One region of the Bacillus safensis genome, then DNA from elsewhere that is predicted to be linked to it. Evidence: riboswitches for the same ligand, from Rfam matches in the RefSeq annotation. Region 1 holds a riboswitch; the other holds the start of a gene.

Region 1 (8,114 bases):
ATATTTCATCGTGCATGAGCCAAGAGGATAAAATCCGGAATCGACCCCATGATTGCGTCTTGATAATGCTGTATAATGACGCATAATATCAAGCTCAGATACTTCAGGAAGCTCAGCATCCTCATCACGGATGTACGTCTCATCAAATAAAGACGGGATCTCCTGTTCAGGTACATCTAAATCAGGCAGGCTGTACCCTATTCTTCCTTCTCTAGATAATTCAAAAATAAGCAGCTGATCTTGTTTATTCATGGCGATCCCCCAATTCCTTGATAAACGTATCAATTTCTTCTTTTGTTCTTAGCTCTGTCACGGCTACAAGCATGTGCTGCTGAAGCTCTGGGTAGTCTAGCCCCAAGTCGTAGCCGCCGATGATTCCTTTTTCAAGCAATCGTTTATTGGCTTCTTTCACAGGCTCCTGTAACTTGATCACAAATTCATTAAAATGAGCCCCTTCTACATCCGCCTGCAGTCCATATTTTTCTGCCTGCGTCTTGGCATAATGGGCTTTTTGCACGTTTTGATAGGCGATATCTTTTATGCCTGTTTTCCCTAGTGCCGTCATGGCAACAGAAGCAGCTAATGCATTTAATGCTTGGTTTGAGCAAATATTTGACGTCGCTTTATCTCTTCGAATGTGCTGCTCACGCGCTTGAAGGGTCAGAACAAATCCACGAACACCATTTTCATCTTCTGTCTGCCCGACTAAACGACCTGGCACTTTTCTCATCAACTTTTTCGTCACAGCAAAATATCCGCAGTGAGGTCCGCCAAATGCAGCCGGGATGCCGAACGGCTGCGCATCACCAACGACAATATCTGCCCCGAGTTTTCCAGGCGGCGTCAATAGTCCGAGTGCGAGGGGATTGCTAGAGACAATGAATAGGCTTTTTCCTTTATGTGCAATGGGTTCAATGTCTTTTAACGGCTCGACTACACCAAAAAAGTTTGGATATTGCACGAGAACTGCTGCTGTATCATCGCAGACCGCTTTTTCCAATGCAGCTAGATCTGTCTGCCCTTTTTTCGCAGGCACTTCAACAACTTCAATGTTTTGTCCTTTGGCGTATGTTTTCAGCACCGCTCTTGATTCAGGGTGAACCGTTTCAGAAACAACCACTTTTTTCTTCTTTGTGTGTCCCGCAGCGAGCATTGCCGCTTCAGCCAGTGCCGTCCCGCCATCATACATCGAGGAGTTGGCAAGATCCATACCAGTCAGCTCAGCAATCATTGTTTGAAATTCAAAGATCGCTTGCAATTCACCTTGCGAAATCTCCGGCTGATAAGGTGTATACGCTGTATAAAATTCAGAGCGTGAGATCACATGATCGACAATGACAGGCTGGTAATGATCATATACACCTGCACCAAGAAACGATGCATAGGAAACTGTATCCTTATTCTTTGCAGCTAGTCGGGATAATTCCCTGACAAGCGCTGTTTCAGATGCGGCTTCTTTGATGTTGTATGCTCCTTTGAATCTAACTTTCTCTGGGATATCTGAAAAAAGCTCATCAATCGACTGAACGCCGATGACATCCAGCATTTCTTTTTGATCTTGCTCTGTTTGCGGCAAATACCTGTGCTTCATCCTCTATTCCCCCTCGTTATTTGGCTCTTTTATAAAATGGTGTTGCGACGATTTTGGCTTTTAGACGTTTTTTGCGAACTTGTACTTCCACCTCTGATCCAAGCTCCGCCTCTGAGGTTTCGATCAAAGCAAGCCCGACATTTTTCTTTAATGTTGGGGATTGAGTGCCCGTTGTGACAATCCCAACCTGCTTTTCTCCTGAAAAGACTGGATAATCTGTACGCGGAATCCCTTTATCAATCATTTCAATGCCGACAAGCTTTCGCTTCAGTCCCTCTTCTTTTTGTTTTTTAAGTGCTGCTTTTCCGATAAAATCAGCTTCTTTATCCGTTTTGACAGCAAAACCAATTCCGCCTTCTAATGGAGAGATATCCTTTGTCAGCTCCTGGCCATAAAGCGGAAGTCTTGCTTCAAATCTTAAGGTGTCACGTGCACCGAGTCCGCATGGAATGAGTCCTTTCGGCTGCCCCGCTTCTAATAAAGCTGACCAAAGGTGGACCGCATCTTCTGACTGGCAGTAGATTTCAAAGCCATCTTCCCCTGTGTAGCCTGTTCTGGAAACGAGCACTTCTTTATTTGCGACCTCAGCTTTTGATAAAAATGTAAATGGCTTAAGCGATGTCACCTCTTCACCCGCCACCTCTTTGATGATGTCAGCTGCAAAAGGTCCTTGAAGCGCTAGCAAGGCGGTTTGATCAGACATATTTTTGATCAATACATCATCCTTCTCTTGGTGCTTCAAAAGCCAATCCACGTCTTTATCGATATTTGATGCATTGATGACAAGCAAATAGTGATTCTTTTCTTTTTGGTAGACGAGCAGGTCATCTACCGTTCCGCCATCTTCATAACACATGGCTGTATATAGTGCTTTACCGTCTGTCAGCTTAGACACATCATTGGTTAATAACCTTTGTAAAAATGGAAGGGCATCTTGACCTTTGACGTCCACCTCACCCATGTGAGACACATCAAAAAGCCCTGCTTTTGTTCGAACAGCTTCATGTTCTTCTTTAATGGAAGAAAATTGGACAGGTAATTCCCAGCCCCCGAAGTCAATGGTTTTTGCGCCAAACGTTTCATACGCATGAAAAAGCGGTGTTCGTTTCAACATCAATCGTTTCCCCCTTTTTTCTCACAGTGCAAATGCAAGCTGAATTTTCAGAAAAAAATCACAGCAAAAAAGGACAGAGCGCTCCCTTTTATCAAAAAGAAGTCTCTGTCCTTGCACCTGAAAGTTTACAGCACAATATCATTGTGCGTTTTCCCCTTTGGTGGTTTGCTAAAACCCTTAAGCAAACACTCTCCAGAGTTGCGTCCGGTAAGAGTACTTTTGCCTGAGAGATTCACTGAATCATTCAGCTTGCTCCTTCGGCGCCTGCCAGTGCAAAATAACCGCCAAGTCTCTCCCCATACCATCATCCGCTCATATTTTTCACATTTATTGGACATACTATCAAAATGGGTGACTTATTTTCTAGATCACTTATCAACATCCTACCATTAGAAATGGATGAAGAGCAACAGAAAAATCATTAACATTTTTAAAATAACCCTTCGATATCGTTCGCTTTTATTCATATATCTAGTCTTTTAGAGACCTCCAAAAAAATGAAGCGTTTAAAAACAGAACAATTTCATCAGATCCTACTAGAAAGAAAGGCAGGCGACCACATTGAATATTCAAACGATTTTTGATCAGGAATGGGCAAATGAATTTCAGCAGCGGCTTTCAGCAGACGGCCCCTGGGCGAACTGGGATATGTATCGTTTAGCGACGCAGGTTCAAAAAGTCACAGCCATTGATTCATTCGAGGGACTGCAAGCTCCCGCGCACCTGCCTGCATTCACACCTTTAAAGCACCAGCTCGAAGTAGCCAGAAGAGTCGTAGAAGAAATGAATGGGAAAGCCATTCTAGCAGATGAAGTGGGACTTGGAAAAACCGTAGAAGCAGGACTCATTATCAAAGAATACATGATTCGTGGACTTGCCAAAAAGATTCTCATTCTCGTCCCCGCCTCCCTTGTGTCTCAGTGGGTACAGGAGCTGCGGACGAAATTTTATATTGATGCTGTTGAACAAAAAAAGAGCTATGTGTGGGAGCAGTGTGACGTTGTCGTTTCCTCTATTGACACAGCCAAAAGACAGCCGCATCGAGACACGATTTTATCGATTGCCTACGATATGGTCATTATCGATGAAGCACACAAACTGAAAAACAATAAAACGAAAAACTATGAATTTGTGAGAAACCTGAATAAGAAGTTCTGCCTGCTGCTGACAGCCACTCCTATTCAAAACCGGATTGGAGAAATATTTAATCTTGTTTCCCTTCTGAAGCCAGGCCACCTAGGAAATGAACATCAATTTAAAGATCTCTTTGCCAAAAAGGACTTGCAGCTTGAAGACCATGACCGATTAAAACAGCTCGTCAATAAAGTGATGATTCGAAACCGAAGACAAGACACAGGCATCGAGTGGACAAAACGGCATGTCAAAACGATTTCCATTGATTTCTCTCCGACAGAACAAGCATTGTATGATGAAATCTGCAAGCTGAAAGAGAATCCGTCTTATACAAAGCATATGTTTTCCATTATGACCTTGGAACGAGAATGCTGTTCAAGCCGTGAAGCAGTTTATATGACGATTAAAAAAATGCAGGAAGAAGAAAAGCATATTCTCGGATCTTCTGCTATAACGCAAATCATGGAGAAAATTAATCAAGTGGAGCAAAACTCAAAGGCGCTTGAAGTGGTCAAACTCATTCAGCAGTTAAATGAGAAGGTCATTATTTTCACCGAATACCGCGCCACACAAATTTATTTACAATGGTTTCTACAGCAAAATGGCATCAGCTCTGTGCCATTTCGGGGCGGCTTTAAGCGGGGCAAAAAAGATTGGATGAAAGATTTATTCAGAGAAAGGGCGCAGGTGTTAATTGCGACAGAAGCTGGCGGCGAAGGGATCAACCTTCAGTTTTGTAACCAAATCATCAACTACGACCTCCCGTGGAACCCGATGCGTTTAGAACAGAGAATTGGACGTATCCACCGCCTTGGCCAAGAGCGGGATGTGCACATTTACAATATGTCAACAAACGGAACAGTTGAAGAGCATATTTTAAAGCTTTTATATGAGAAAATTCAGCTGTTTGAAAACGTCATAGGCGATTTAGATGATATTTTAACGAGAATTGATATTGAAGATGTCGAAACAAAGTTGCATCAAATCCTCTTCCAGCATGAATCAGGCGGAGACATGAAAAAGAAATTAACCCAGTTTGCTTCTTATTTAACTGAAGCACAAACACCACTTTTAGAAAAAAGACAGCAGGGCTCATAAAGGAGAGTTGATCAATGGAGCAGCATGACATTCACACCTTTCTTCTCCGTTTTTTCAAGGCGAATCAATGCAGCATATTAGAAGAAAGTGCAGGACATATGACCGTACAGCTGACAATCGAAATGGATAAATTAATTATGAACCGTCCTTTTTATTGGCACTGGCTTGAAAAAACTGGCGGTGTACCTGAACCGCGGCAGTTGACATTCATCACAGATCAAAAAAAAGCGGGTGATACGACCAGTGGTGAATTTATCCATTTCGGCTCCCCACGGTTATTTCAAATATTTGAGGCGGTCAAAGAGCAGGGCCGTTTTATCCGGCTTTATGAACGAGTCAGCCCGCTCACGAACAACCAGATCGCCCTTGAGCCATGGCTTGGTCTCAATGTAAAAATCTCTTATCTGGCAGACCGGAAGAAGGATAAGCTTTTATCATTAGGCCTTCATCTCATTCGCGGAGAAGTCATTGAACAATTTCAAGAGAAGCTGGAAGCTCGTGAGCTGTCATCTCAAATTCCCGATTATTGCTTTACGATGAGTACAATGATTAAGCCAGAAAGCGGAATCAAACGGCTCTACAGCCTCATGGAGCGTTATGCCCATGAAGAGCCAGATGACTGGGCAGTTCGAGCCGTTCAAAAATGGAAGGAAGACTCCGAACTTTTAAACCAATTTTATGAAGGGACTTCAGACACATCTGTAGAATATGAAATAGAAAGACAAGCACTTAAAACTTTATATGAACCAAAAATCAGTCTTACGATTGAAAATGGCGGACTTTTTTACTTACAGCAAAAAAGAGGAGGTTGACTCATGGTCCCCCTCCCCTTTTATGTGACATACAATTTTCGATCAGTCTAAAGCAAAGTTTGTCTGTTTGTATTGGGCGGAAACATGACGCAAGCAAACTATGAGGTCTTACCACCTATGTCTTTCCATTTCATGCGTTAAGTGCCTGAAATACATGATTCAGTATTTTAGGAGGGTATTTGTATGGAAAAGAAAACGAACAAATTAGACAGTGAATGGATTCAATTATTACGCGAAGCTCGCAAGGCAGGACTAACAGTTGAAGAAGTCCGTCATTTCCTCAAATCAAATGAAAAGTCCTCTGAGTCTCCCCCTCTGGTAAGAAGTCATTCTATCAAACCTTTCTGAATGTGCTATAATATCGAAAGGAAGGTGATGACATTGATTGGCCAGCGTATTAAACAATACCGCAATGAAAAAGGCTACTCACTATCAGAACTGGCCGAAAAGGCTGGGGTAGCGAAGTCTTATTTAAGCTCAATAGAAAGAAACTTGCAAACAAACCCCTCCATTCAATTTCTTGAAAAAGTCTCCGCTGTTCTGGACGTCTCGGTTCATACACTTTTAAACGAAAAAGATGAAACCGAATACGATGGTCAATTAGATAGTGAATGGGAAAAACTAGTTCGAGATGCAATGACATCAGGGGTTTCGAAAAAGCAATTTCGTGAATTTTTAGATTATCAAATCTGGAGAAAAAAGCAAGAAGAGGAGTAAAGCGCACGTTTTAGCGCATACTCCTCCAATTGCTATGCAGACCTTGATATCAGCCTAAAGACTGGCTTTATTTTTTATCTTCGCTGTGTGCTTTTTCGTTTTCTTTCACGTAGCCTTTTTCATCCGTATGCTTTTTTGGATTGATCGTTAAACCATTCCACTGAGTCGCTTCGAAGGAAAGATCAATTTGAATCGCATCGCCTTGGTATTTATTTTGGATATAGTGACCAGCTTTATCCTTCGTCTGGTCATTGATAAATTCAATGATCATTTCCACTTTATCGTAATCAAACGGATTCTTTGGAATGCCGTCATACTCTGGAGCCACTGTTCCATCAACAGTTGCTACATTAATTTTCCCACTTTCATGTAAAAACTTCTCATCGACGGCATGACGAAGCTTTTCAAATGCGGTCTGATCCTGTTTTGACGTTAATTGATGCAAGTCAAGCAGGTTTGCATGGTCTAAAATAATATTTTTCGGATAACCATTTCCACCTTCGGCTCCAACCGTAAGAACACTCACCTGAAACTGGCTGAGAAATTCTTCAGCTGTATTTTTACCGCCATTCTTCGCGGAAGATCCATCTGTAAACTGGCTATAATCAAGACTCATCAGCACTTGGTTTATCGCTAATGATCCCTTATTATCAAAATGAAATTCTTTCTTGATCCGATCACCAGGTTTTAAGTTCGCAAGGTTGATGGCGCCGGAGTTCTCTTTAGCAGATAAATCCAGCTCTCCTGTTGAGTAGACCGCGTTTGCCTTTTCAATATCATTAAACGCCGCCCATGTTCCCCCGCCAATTAATGCAAGACCTAAAGCCCCTGATAATACACCTAAACGAATTGATTTCTTCATTGCCATGAATAATAAACCCCCTAATTTATTGTTTTATTGAAACCTGATTAGGTTACAAACGATTTAAGCTTGTTCCTCTTTCATATGTACATCAGCCGTGTGTCTACGATGTTTCGCTGCGCCCACAAAATGAATGGTTGAATAAACGAGCAGCATGACACCTGGTATGATAAGGAGTAAAGCAGTTCCAGCAGATGTCCCTGCATACGAAAGAAGCTTACCCGCATAAGGAATGTTCACTCCCATATACTGCGCAGTTACCTGATCCGCTTTTACCAGCGTGCCGTCCTGATACATATTGTTGTCACCCTTCGTCTCAAACGCTTTATATGCACCCTTTCCCTTCACCCCAACAATTCGGTGGGTCACAAAGGACTGATCCTGCTTTGTTTGAAACGTAATAATATCTCCTTTTTTGAGCGTCTCAGGTGAGGCGACCTGTTTTACGACAATCAGTGACCCAGCTGAAAATTCTGGTTCCATCGAACCTGATAATACTTGCTTCAATTGATAACCGAAGATCTGAGGTTCTCCTCCTGTTGTTCTTGATGACAACACGACAATAATAGAGGCTATCATCACCGTGAACACCATCACATAAAGAATACTCCCAGACATCTTCATCCATTTTTTCATAACCCCTTCTCCCCTTCGCCTATCATTTTTTCCCTTTAAAAGACAGCTCCATTCAGGACGCCTTTTCTTGACACTTTGAGAGCACCATCGGTTTCGACCAAAAGTACGCCTGATCAGATGCGCCAAACCCTTTAGGATAATAGATTTTAA
Region 2 (8,114 bases), 1.4 Mb from region 1:
ATGGAGAAGCATTTGGCTGCTTGGAAAGAATTTAACCAAAGAACACGAAATAATGACGCCGTCGGAATTTATCATGAAACGTACCAAATTCAAGCCGGCTCGTATGAATCCATCTACGTGAACATGCCTTCCTACGGACTGAGCCAAGCAAAATCCCCTATTTCAATAAGTAAAGGTCAACAAACAGCGAAGGACCGTCTGAATACAACAAATTCCTAGAGAGCGATTCTCTAGGAATTTCTTTTTGTAACGGTCACAAAATGCTTTAATATGCGGGCTGTTAATCCCCATATGGTGTAGTTTTCGTAATCATAAAACCATTCCTCAATCGAACGGCTTCCCCAGCTGTATTTTTCACCATTCATGATTTTTTCATAAGGGAAGTCCTCTCCTGGTGTTGGCTGAACGGATACATGATGTAAGTATGGCTCATATTGGCTGAGCCATGATAGAGGCACGGTAAAAGTCTCCTCTACTTCTTCTTGATTAAAGGAGTGTTTCACTTTTTGCTCATCAATGATACCGACATATGGGTATACCACAAAAGATGGAGAAGCGATATAAGGACTGAGCTGTCCAAGGATCTCGACCGATTCTGGCGGAATGCCCAGCTCTTCATGTGTTTCTCGCAGTGCAGCTTCCTGTGCAGTTTCGCTGCCGTCAAGCTTGCCCCCAGGAAAGCTAATATCCCCCGGCTGTTTTCTCATGGTCAACGATCGGACCTCAAATAATATATGCCAATCTCCATTTACTTGCACCAAAGGGATAAGGACTGCTGCTTTGAACGCTGTCTCTTCTCCAATGAACAACGGTTGTGATTGATGTAAGTCATTTTTTAATTGATCAATGAACACGGACATCACCTGTTTTCTGTTTCTCTTTCCTTTAGCGTATCATGGTTCACCTTTTCAATAAAGATGATCTTTCTGACAATTATTTTTATCATTTTGACAACTTTACTTGTCAAAATGAATATAATGCTTTACAATCAAGGAAAGATTTCAACCAAAATTGAGGTGACAGAATGAAAAATCGGTTAAAAGAGCTTCGTGCGCGAGATGGTTTAAACCAAACTGAACTTGCAAAGCGTGCAAAGGTCTCTCGTCAAACCATCAGCTTAATGGAACGAGATGAGTTAATGCCGTCTCTATTGCTCGCTGTTAAGCTTTCACGAATTTTTCAGGAACCCATTGAACGTATTTTTCTATTCGAGGAGGATGAACTCTCATGAAAACTGTATACAAAATGCTCTTAGGTGCTCTCCTTGGCTTTCTCGGCGCTTACTGTCTGCTGGCAGCCGAATTTGAAATGACACTTCTTGATGTTGCATTTGAAGCCACTCTTGTCATCAGTGGATTGACGATTTTATTGATTATTTATTGTTTTTCAGGGATTTCACGTATGAAAAAAAGAGTATCTCTTTCGGTTTCTGGAGATGAAGAGGATGAACTGGAGGCAAAACAATATCGGACCTTTACTGATTTGACTTTAGCCAATACGGTAAGTACCATTTTTTCCATTGTTGCCATCGGTATCGCGATCGTCACCGAGCAGCCCATTTGGTTGATTCTCGTCAATGCTGCTTTATTTATTGTCTCCATTATCAGTTCATATATAGCGATATCTGTTCTAAAGCTTGTCTACCCTAATCGCAACCTGCCAAGTCCATCTGACAAAGATTATAGTAAAAAGCTGCTCGCTATTTCAGACGAAGGCGAAAAGCATGTGATGCTTGGCGGACTGTTTCACACGTATCAAATGATGAATGTTCTATTGACCGGCGCCATGTTTATTTTGATTGTGTATTCCCTTGGAGCCAATCACTCTCAGCTTTTCTCAATCATGGTCATTGGTGTTGTTTTGATCATTTTGAATGCAAATTATGTGCTAAAGATTAGAAATCGTTAAATGAACAAAAGCACAGCCTAATGCAAAGGCTGTGCTTTTTCCGTTCATTATGACGCGCGGCGTTTCTTTCGTGCATAAATCAATAGTAAGAAACCAAACCAGACCGGCGTTAATAAGAGCGCGGGGCGTGTTGCATCTGCAAACAGCATGATCACTAGAATCGCAGCGAAGAGAACCAAAACACATATATTCACAAAAGGTGTGAAAGGTGCTTTAAAGGTAGATGCTTCATGCAATTCAGGCCGTGTTTTTTTATATTTCAAATGGCTAATTAAAATAATACTCCATACCCAAATGAAACAAATGGCACTGATCGTTGTCACAATACCAAAGGCTTGTTCGGGAATCAGCTTGCTTAAAAGAGCTCCAACCGATACCACAATCGTCGAAACAAACAGGGCATTGCTTGGGACAGCATGCTTGTTCAGACGTCCGAAGGAAGCTGGACCCTGCTTTTGATGACTAAGATTATACAGAATACGGCTCGTCGAGAACATGCCGCTATTACAAGCTGATGCCGCAGACGTCAACACAACAAAATTAATGAGCCCTGCTGCTACTGGTATCCCAATGAGTCCAAAGGTTTTCACAAAAGGACTTTCTGATGCGCTGAGTTCAGTCCATGGGTTGATACATAGTAAGACAAAAATCGCTCCCACATAGAAAAATAGAATTCTTAATGGAATCTTATTAATCGCAGAAGGGATGTTTTTTTGCGGATTGGCTGTTTCTGCTGCGGACACACCGACCAGTTCAACTCCCACATACGCAAAAATCACCATCTGGAATGACAATAAGAAACCTGTGACACCATTCGGGAATAACCCGCCATGAGACCATAAATTCGTTACTGTCACCGGTCCGGCATCTGTTTGAAAACCAATGATTAAAAGAACCATTCCAACCCCGATCAATAATAGAATCGTAATTACTTTAATGAGTGCAAACCAAAATTCCATTTCTCCGAAAAGCTTCACCGTTAATAGATTCAATCCTAGTAAAATCAATAAACAAATGATGGCAGGAATCCACTGCGGGATGTCAAACCAATACTGCACGTACACACCGACCGCAATGACATCCGCCATCGCTGTCATAATCCAGCAAAACCAATAGGTCCATCCTGTCACAAAGGAAGCCCACGGGCCGAGATAGTCCTCTGCAATATCGGTTAATGACTGATAGCCTGCCTTCGATAAAAGCAATTCTCCGAGTGCCCTCATGACAAAAAAGATGGCCATCCCGACAATTAAATAAGCAAAAATGATTGAAGGGCCTGCCAATTGAATAGCCTTTCCGGATCCTAAAAACAGCCCGGTTCCAATGGTTCCGCCAATGGCAATCAATTGTACATGACGGTTTGATAAATCTCGTTTTAATTCTTGTTGTGCCAATGCTAACACCCTCCTACGACACGATCTTATCCTGAAATAATGAACCCTTTAAAAAAGTCCATAAAAAAAGAGATTGGATGCGCTCCAATCTCACGGTCATAAAAGAATAGCAAAATAGAGAAAAGTCATACACGGCATCATCCATGCACCACAAATACAATATTTCGTACTCTTCTGTCCTTTTGCCTGAGATTGTGAACCCTTCGGCGCCGCACATACATGCGGTCTCTCCAGAAGCTGCTCCTGCTATAGTGTGACCCACAGCATTCATAGCCTTCGTTATTTAATTAAAATGTTGCTATTTCTGAATAATTTCATATTTTACGCCTCAATCTGAAAGCTGTCAATGGTAATCTTTTATGATTTACGGCGTTACTCATATGTCTTCACTTCATCAATCCCCCCTGATTCATGTATAATAAATCAAAAGATGTTCGGCTCGTCTGATAGAGAAATCCCTCTTGATGATGAACAAAGTTAGGCAATCCATTGAAGTTGGTGAAGATAAATGAAAAAAATGAACAAGCAGCGTGTCACATTACAGGAAGTCGCCAAGCATGCCGGTGTCTCGACTTCAACGGCATCACTCGTTGTTCGAAATAATCCTAGAATCTCTGAAGCCACTCGAAACAAAGTACTGCAATCCATGGAGGAATTAGGATACGTATACGACCGCGTTGCTGCCAACATGCGGTCAAAAAGCTCAAATATCGTGGGTGTGATTGTGACGGATATTTCTAACACCTTTATTTCGGAGTTTTTAATTGGCGTACAAACCACGCTTGAGTCACTGGGCTATACTGTTTTACTTGGTACGACCTTTGACAGTGTCGATAAACAGGAGCGGCTCATTTCCACCATGGTAGAGCACCGAGTGGGCGGGATTATTTTAAACCCAGCTTCGAAAAGCTCTGCTCGAACGGTCAAACAATTAAATCAAATTCGCACCCCAAAAGTACTGGCAAATCGTGAATTATCAGATGTGCAATGTGACTATGTCGGTGTTGATTATGAACAAGGTACTTGGATGGCGGTTCATCATCTTCTTCAAAAAGGGCATCGCCGCATCGCTTTTTTAGGCGGCATCAAGACTTCTTCGACTTGGATTGAGCGGATGAAAGGTTTCAAAAGAGCTCATGACGAAGAAAATGTGACGATTGATGATTCTCTTATTATTGATATAGAACCTACTCGTGAAGGCGGGAAAGAAGCACTTGCCCAAGTGATGGATCAGCCTGAGCCCCCTACTGCTATTTTTTGTTTTAGTGACTTATTCGCTTTTGGGGTCATTCAAGCCCTGTCAGCACGGGGCATCAAGCCTGGTGAAGATATCGATGTCGTTGGATTCGATAATGTTCCTGAAGCAGAAATGTATCATCCGCCGCTCACCACTGTTTCCTCCTTCCCACGATCCATCGGGGTAAAAGCAGCGAACCTTTTATATCATAAAATGAACGAACAGGATGAAGAGCTGCAGCGATTGATTTTAAAGCCTCAACTTCATATTAGAGAAACCTCTCCATCATGATGAAAAAGAGAATTGTGTGCAGCAATTCTCTTTTTTTATTGATCAAGTCAACTATTTCTTTGTTTCATTTTTCTTTTTTTAAATCACAAAGTCATAAACTTGACACATTTAAAATGCAGGAGTATATTTATCTCGTTGCTTCTTTTAGTATATCGTTATACCTATTTCGTCATATCATCATTTCTATCAAAAACAGTTAAAAGTGGTTTTTTATGATTCTGATCAAATCATGAAGTTTCACTTCCTAATCAAGGCTTTTATTATTTTTTCATTTTTAGTAGAACGATGTACTTGATTGAAGAACAGATGAATATTCATTATTTTTTCATCAATCACATAAGGGGTGTTGTGATGGGCTTCATATTATTTATTTTGAAGGAAACAATAACAAAGGGTATACAAAGAATTTGACCTTAAATGGGGTTTCAAATATAGGAGTGGGAACATGAAAAATCCTTATATAAAATCGTCACTTGGCATGTATTTAAACTACTTCATGCTTGGCATGATCAATATTATTGTAGCTTCCAACATGGACAGCTTATCTGAACGCTACCATGTGGATATTCCGAAAATCAGCTTGCTTGTATCGGCGATCGGAATTGGTAAACTCATTGCGCTCTTTTTCTCAGGCCGGTTAGCCGACAGCTGGGGACGTAAGCCTGTCATTATTACAGGAAATTTTCTTTACTTATTATTCTTAATCGGTATTCCAACGACAACAAGTTATACACTGGCATTTATCTTTGCGATATCAGCAGGTATTGCCAACTCACTGCTTGATTCAGGAACCTATCCTGCTTTGTCAGAGTCATTTCCGAAAAAAGCAAGTTCGGCTTCTGTTTTAGTAAAAGCGTCTGTATCCATTGGGGCGACTGTTCTTCCATTTATCTTGGCATTCCTAGTGGCACATGACATCTTCTGGGGCTGGGCGTTCTTTGGACTAGGGCTTCTTTATTTACTTGTAGGGATTTACTTAATCTTTATGCCATTCCCGAACCATAAGCAAGTTTCTTCACAAGACGCTCTTCCAGTACAGGACCAGCTGAAAGAAGAACCAAAAATGCTTGGCGAAGGTTTAGCTGTTGTACTGATGGGATTCACATCGACTGCATTGTTTGTCGTATGGCAGACATGGCTTCCGCAGCTCGGGTTAAAATTAATCGGACTTGGCACAGAACAAGCTACACAGCTTCTATCTTATTTTAGTATTGGTGCACTGGTATCTGTTCTATTGCTTTCGATCGTCTTAGATAAATTCATTTCACCGATTATGGTGGCGATCATTTATCCAATTGGGGCGTTCCTTGCGATGCTTGCACTATTCCAAGTTGAAACTTACAGCATTGTCATTGTCAGCACCTTCTTCTTAGGACTATTTACAGCGGGAATCTTCCAACTGGCGATGAGTATTATGATGAAATTGTTCCCGACAAACAAAGCAACGGCTTCATCCTATGTTAACATTGCGGCAAGCTCAGCGTTTATACTCGTGCCGCTCATTACAAGTGGATTGGTCAGCACGTACGATATTAAAATGACGTTATTTTTCGATATGATCATCGCAGTTATTAGCATATTACTAGCGGTCTTTGTTCTTGGACGCATGAAAAAATTATTTAGATAATTAAAGGAGATGTCAATCATGACAAACATACATGAACGTAATATTGATGGGAAAACAAAATTAGTTGGTCTTCTTGCTACACCAATCGGGCACAGCCTTTCACCACGTATGCATAACCTTGGCTATACACTAACAGGTCTCAACTATGCTTACCTTGCATTTGAAGTAGGGAATGATGAACTAGAAGCAGCCGTAAATGGTATGAAAGCAATGGGTGCAGCTGGATTTAACGTCTCTATGCCGAACAAAATGAAAGTACTAGATTACTTAGACGAACTAGATGATTCTGCAAGATATACACGTGCAAGTAACACTGTAGTGAACAAGAATGGTAAGCTCATCGGCTACAACACAGATGGTCTTGGATATGTAAGAAACTTGATTGAACATGGTGTTGAATTAGCTGGTAAGAAGGTCACTCTCGTTGGCTCTGGCGGTGCTGCGACTCCGATTGCGATTCAGCTTGCACAGTCCGGCATTCGTGAAATTAGTATTTTTGCTCGTAATGATCAATACTTTGTTCAAGCAGAAGAAAATGTAAATTACATCAACAACGAAATGAAATCATTCGGTGTCAAAGCAAACATTTTCCCACTTGAAGACAAAGACGCGTTCCGCCGTGAAGTAGCAGAAAGTGCAATCCTGGCAAATGGGACAAGCCTTGGCATGAAACCACTGGATCAACTCAGCATTATCGATGATACACTTGATGTACTTCGTGAAGATTTGATCGTGACAGATGTCGTATACAACCCGCAAAAAACAAAGCTTCTTGCGCAAGCACAGGAAGCTGGCGCCAAAACCATTAACGGTCTTGGAATGATGCTGTGGCAAGGTGCACTTGCTTACAAACTCTTTACTGGTGAAGATATGCCAGTTGATCAAGTAAAACAAATTCTTTTTGAAAATGACCGTTTCTAAAATAAAAAAGACAAAGGGCTAAAATGATCATCATTTTAGTCCTTTGTTTTCAGCTCTACACGCTGAGACGACTTCCTGCGGAGGTCGTCTTTTTTTAATCATGTATCATGATTTGACGGTATCGATACAGGATATACAGTGCGCCGATAATGGCCGCAACAGCCACCACTGCATCGAACATAAAGATTTGTAAAATGGACGCGTGACTCTGAATTAAACCTGTTACGACTGGGATGACGATAGCCGACACGCCGCCCGCTGTAGAGATAATCCCTGTCATCGTCCCTTTGTTTTTCCAGAAGAATTCAGCCATCACAGTTAACGTCAGCTGAAAAACTCCTGCGGTTGAAAATCCCAATACAAACGCATTGACGGTTCCTATGACTGGGGATTTCACGACCAAGAGCACACAAATGGAAACAAGTGTAATGATGGGGTAGATCAGCAGTACAGTGACCGGACGGACAAAGCGGCGAAGCAGAAACGCGAGCATCACGACAGACAGCAGCCCGCCCATGCTATAGTAACTGAGCAGTTTTACAGCACTGCCCGATGCCATCCCCAAGATGGCCTCACCGTACGTAGGAAGCCAAATTTGCGGCAGCGCATACAGTCCATTTGACGTAAAGCTGATCAAAATGAGTGCGATCCCTTCCCTCCAAAATGTAGGCTCTGTCGAGAAGCGCGGAAGTCCGTCATACTCCGTTACCTGGACTTGCTCCACCTTACGATGATT

The links. A riboswitch is a leader RNA that binds a small molecule or an ion and turns the genes downstream of it on or off. The one in region 1 is predicted to bind glycine.
Region 2: it holds a riboswitch for glycine, as region 1 does, so the genes downstream of both, AAYR28_RS18420 (amino acid permease) here and gcvT (glycine cleavage system aminomethyltransferase GcvT) in region 1, are expected to answer to the same signal.

What each region holds. Positions count from the first base shown of each region.
Region 1 is NZ_CP154909.1:2,215,492-2,223,605, forward strand. It holds gene gcvPB (aminomethyl-transferring glycine dehydrogenase subunit GcvPB) at 1-252, opposite strand, end outside; gene gcvPA (aminomethyl-transferring glycine dehydrogenase subunit GcvPA) at 245-1,591, opposite strand; gene gcvT (glycine cleavage system aminomethyltransferase GcvT) at 1,608-2,705, opposite strand; glycine riboswitch at 2,809-2,903, opposite strand; glycine riboswitch at 2,907-3,013, opposite strand; gene AAYR28_RS11320 (DEAD/DEAH box helicase) at 3,267-4,937, shown strand; gene AAYR28_RS11325 (YqhG family protein) at 4,952-5,749, shown strand; gene AAYR28_RS11330 (anti-repressor SinI family protein) at 5,933-6,097, shown strand; gene sinR (transcriptional regulator SinR) at 6,131-6,466, shown strand; gene tasA (biofilm matrix protein TasA) at 6,534-7,334, opposite strand; gene sipW (signal peptidase I SipW) at 7,392-7,964, opposite strand; gene tapA (amyloid fiber anchoring/assembly protein TapA) at 8,017-8,114, opposite strand, start outside.
Region 2 is NZ_CP154909.1:3,583,928-3,592,041, forward strand. It holds gene AAYR28_RS18400 (DUF4188 domain-containing protein) at 1-219, shown strand, start outside; gene AAYR28_RS18405 (NUDIX hydrolase) at 231-854, opposite strand; gene AAYR28_RS18410 (helix-turn-helix transcriptional regulator) at 1,025-1,231, shown strand; gene AAYR28_RS18415 (DUF3169 family protein) at 1,228-1,908, shown strand; gene AAYR28_RS18420 (amino acid permease) at 1,956-3,302, opposite strand; glycine riboswitch at 3,467-3,546, opposite strand; gene AAYR28_RS18425 (LacI family DNA-binding transcriptional regulator) at 3,811-4,830, shown strand; gene AAYR28_RS18430 (MFS transporter) at 5,276-6,457, shown strand; gene AAYR28_RS18435 (shikimate dehydrogenase) at 6,476-7,378, shown strand; gene AAYR28_RS18440 (MFS transporter) at 7,473-8,114, opposite strand, start outside.